2 regions of the Pseudomonas sp. TE3644 genome follow, and region 1 is predicted to be linked to the other one. Evidence: predicted binding sites of a transcription regulator. Region 1 holds the regulator's gene; the other holds the start of a gene.
The links. The regulator sigma-54, encoded in region 1, starts transcription at its own class of promoters, with help from an activator protein. The targets are predictions, from matches to a motif close to ANTGGCATNNANNTTGCTNT.
Positions count from the first base shown of each region.

Region 2: glnK (P-II family nitrogen regulator) is a predicted target of sigma-54. The motif match lies at 1,373-1,392, and genes of this name have one in related genera.

Region 1 covers NZ_JBWBQF010000001.1:5,389,859-5,392,057, forward strand. The annotation lists gene ACZ9GA_RS23830 (RNA polymerase factor sigma-54) at 86-1,582, shown strand; gene hpf (ribosome hibernation-promoting factor, HPF/YfiA family) at 1,696-2,004, shown strand; gene ptsN (PTS IIA-like nitrogen regulatory protein PtsN) at 2,017-2,199, shown strand, end outside.
Region 2 covers NZ_JBWBQF010000001.1:6,209,594-6,211,792, forward strand. The annotation lists gene ACZ9GA_RS27555 (ammonium transporter) at 1-795, opposite strand, end outside; gene glnK (P-II family nitrogen regulator) at 832-1,170, opposite strand; gene ACZ9GA_RS27565 (accessory factor UbiK family protein) at 1,583-1,843, shown strand; gene ACZ9GA_RS27570 (LysR family transcriptional regulator) at 2,024-2,199, shown strand, end outside.

The DNA.
Region 1 (2,199 bases):
ATTTGCTTACGACAAAAGCCGAAAGCCTCGGCGCCCTGTAGTGGATGGCGCTCTGCGCCGGCGAATAAGGTGTTAAGCCCCTGCCATGAAACCATCGCTCGTCCTAAGAATGGGCCAGCAACTGACGATGACACCGCAGTTGCAACAGGCCATCCGCCTCCTCCAGCTCTCCACACTGGACCTCCAACAGGAGATTCAAGAGGCCCTGGAATCCAACCCGATGCTCGAGCGCCAGGAAGAAGGCGACGACTTCGACAACAGTGACCCCATGGCCGACAAGGCCGAACAGCAGGTCACGCCGGAAATCCAGGAACCGAGTTACCAGGAAACCTCGGCACCCACCGTCGACAACCTCGAGGACGGTGAATGGAGCGAACGCATTCCCAACGAGCTTCCCGTGGACACCGCGTGGGAAGACATCTACCAGACCAGCGCCAGCAGCCTGCCCAGCAACGATGACGACGAATGGGACTTCACCACCCGCACGTCGGCCGGCGAGAGCCTGCAAAGCCATCTGCTGTGGCAACTCAACCTGGCGCCCATGTCCGATACCGATCGCCTGATCGCGGTCACCCTGATCGATTGCATCAACAACCAGGGATACCTGGACGAGACCCTGCAGGAAATCTGCGACTCGTTCGACCCGGAACTGGACATCGAGCTCGACGAAGTCGAAGCCGTGCTGCACCGCATCCAGCAATTCGAGCCAGCCGGCATCGGTGCCCGCGACCTCAGCGAGTGCCTGCTGCTGCAACTGCGCCAGATGCACGCCAAGACCCCTTGGCTGGCCGAAGCGCAGCGCCTGGTGGCCGACTACATCGACCTGCTGGGCAGCCGTGACTACAGCCAGCTGATGCGCCGCATGAAGCTCAAGGAAGACGAGCTGCGCCAGATCATCGAACTGGTGCAAAGCCTCAACCCGCGCCCCGGCTCGCAGATCGAGTCCAGCGAGGCCGAGTACGTGGTGCCCGACGTGATCGTGCGCAAGGACAGCGACCGCTGGCTGGTGGAGCTGAACCAGGAAGCGGTGCCGCGCCTGCGCGTCAACCCGCAGTACGCAGGCTTCGTTCGCCGTGCCGATACCAGCGCCGACAACACCTTCATGCGCAACCAGTTGCAGGAAGCCCGCTGGTTCATCAAGAGCCTGCAAAGCCGCAACGAAACCCTGATGAAAGTCGCCAGCCAGATCGTCGAGCACCAGCGTGGTTTCCTCGACTACGGCGACGAAGCCATGAAGCCGCTGGTGCTGCACGACATCGCCGAAGCGGTGGGCATGCACGAGTCGACCATTTCGCGGGTAACCACCCAGAAATACATGCACACCCCTCGCGGCATCTACGAGCTGAAATACTTTTTTTCCAGCCACGTCAGCACCTCCGAGGGCGGTGAATGCTCGTCCACGGCGATCCGCGCGATCATCAAGAAACTGGTTGCGGCCGAAAATCAGAAAAAGCCATTGAGTGACAGCAAGATCGCTGGTTTACTGGAGGCACAAGGCATCCAGGTCGCCCGCCGCACTGTCGCCAAGTACCGCGAATCCCTCGGGATCGCCCCTTCGAGCGAACGCAAGCGGCTGATGTGATCCTCCTGGCAGCGTCAAGGCGCTGCCAGTGGGCGTACCGGATGTGCCACAGCGTTCCAGTGGCAGGTTATCCAACCTGTCTCTTTATGCACTGGCAATAAGGAGAAAGCGGTATGCAAGTCAACATCAGTGGACATCAACTGGTTGTGACCGACGCCATGCGCACTTACATCGGTGAGAAACTCGACCGATTGGAGCGCCATTTCGACAAGATAACCAACGTGCAGGTCATCATGGAGGTCGAGAAGCTGAAACAGAAAATCGAGGCCACCCTGCGCGTACCCGGCGGTGAGGTAGTGGCCAACGCGGAACATGACGACATGTACGCGGCCATCGACCTGCTGACCGACAAGCTTGATCGCCAACTCAAAAAGCATAAGGAAAAACAGCAGAGTCTGCTGCAAGGCGCGACTGCCCGCTGACACTCCCCACCCATGATCCGACTTGAACACATCCTGACCCCCGGCCGTTCCCTCGTGAACGTGCCGGGCGGCAGCAAGAAAAAAGTACTCGAACACATCGCCAACCTGATCGCCCGGGAGGTTCCGGGCCTTGAGATGCAGGTGGTGTTCGACAGCCTGATCGCCCGCGAAAAACTGGGCTCGACGGGCTTTGGC
Region 2 (2,199 bases), 820 kb from region 1:
TGCGGCGGAACCGGCGTTGAAGCCGAACCAGCCTACCCACAGCATGGCGGCGCCCATCAGGGTGTAGCCCAGGTTGTGCGGGGCCATCGGGGTGGTCGGGAAGCCTTTGCGCTTGCCCAGTACCAGGCACGCTACCAGACCGGCGATACCGGCGTTGATGTGCACCACGGTGCCACCGGCGAAGTCCAGCACGCCCCAGTCACCCAGCAGCGAACCCGGGCCAGACCAGACCATGTGCGCAATCGGTGCGTACACCAGGGTGAACCAGATGCCCATGAACACCAGCATGGCCGAGAACTTCATACGCTCGGCGAAGGCACCCACGATCAGCGCCGGGGTGATGATGGCGAAGGTCATCTGGAAGGTGACGAACACGGCTTCAGGGATCAGCGCCGCAGGGCCAGTGATGCTGGCTGGGGTGATGCCCGCCAGGAAGGCCTTGGCCATGCCGCCGACGAAGGAGTTGTAGTTGACCACGCCTGCTTCCATACCGGTGGTATCGAACGCCAGGCTATAGCCGTAGATGGTCCACAGAATGCTGATCAGACCCGTGATGGCGAAGCACTGCATCATTACCGACAGGATGTTCTTGGAGCGGACCATGCCGCCGTAGAACAAGGCCAGGCCCGGGATGGTCATGAACAGCACCAGGGCGGTGGACGTCAGCATCCAGGCAGTGTCACCGGAGTTGAGTACGGGGGCGGCGGGGGCTGCCACCTCGTCGGCTGCCATCGCAAGCGTTGGCAAAACGAGGGACAAAAGGGCTCCTAGCCCTGCGAAACGACGCAGAGTCATGTTGTTATCTCCTGGGGCTTTGGGGTTTGGGGCGGCTTAGATCGCGTCGGTGTCGGTTTCGCCGGTACGGATGCGAATCGCCTGTTCCAGATTGACCACGAAAATCTTGCCGTCACCGATCTTGCCGGTGTTGGCGGCCTTGGTGATCGCCTCGATCACACGGTCAAGATCCTTGTCGTCGATGGCGACGTCGATCTTCACCTTGGGCAGGAAGTCGACCACGTATTCCGCGCCGCGATACAGCTCGGTGTGACCCTTCTGACGCCCGAAGCCTTTCACCTCGGTTACGGTAATGCCCTGCACGCCGATTTCGGACAACGACTCGCGTACATCGTCCAGTTTGAACGGCTTGATGATGGCAGTGACTAGCTTCATGAAACTCTCTCCCGAATTAGTGGACTTGCCCCAGGAAAACAAACCCAGCTCAAGTCTAAGCGCAGTGTCTGGCTTTGTAACGCGTCGTCGATCCTGCATCCCCTGACCGACCACCAGAACCGCTCCTGACGAAACTCTCCCCGCTCCGCCTGCGCACTGCATTCGTCACATCGACTGCATCAGTGCATGGGTCAATTGTGTCTAAGCAGAAAGCTTGCCATGTCCGCGCAACTCAACAAATTCGGCCTTTTTACCGCCACTGCCTGCCCCGTGCCCCTACCTGATCAACGGTTGCGCTCCATCCTGGTGCGCGATGAATCAGGGCAATGCGCAAAAACCGTGCGCCCGCCCTGCCACTGACTATAGACGGCTGCGTGTTACACTCCAGGCCATCAGATTCAGGAATTTCACCATGCTTGCGCCCAAAGCCTTCCTCGACGCCCTAGGCGACCACGCCTCGCGCCTGTTCAGCAGCGACACCAGCCAGCCGCGCGCCGAGCTGGAAAGCCAGTTCAAGGTGCTGCTGCAAAGCGGCTTCAGCAAACTGGACCTGGTCAGCCGCGACGAATTCGACAGCCAGATGGTCGTGCTGGCCCGCACCCGTGCGCGCCTGGAAGCGCTGGAAGCCAAGATGGCCGAGCTCGAAGCGCGCCTGACGCCCCCCACCGAATAACCTGAATCACGTAGCCGCTGCCGCAGGCTGCGCTGGCCCTATGCCTCGCTGGAAATCTCCCGAGTTCACACAGGCCAGCGCAGCCTGGCGGCAGCGGCTACAGGTGCCTGCACGTTGCGCGTTGCGGACTGGCGCCTCTACACTCCAGCCATCACGCGAATGGACTGGGGACAGGCGCCAATGAACCGCAATGAATTGCGCAAGGCCGACATCAACCTGATGGTGGTGTTCGAAACCTTGATGCTGGAGCGCAACGTCACCCGCGTCGCAGAAAAGCTATTCCTTGGCCAGCCCACCATCAGCTCGGCGCTCAACCGCCTGCGCAGCATGTTCAACGACCCGCTGTTCGTGCGCGT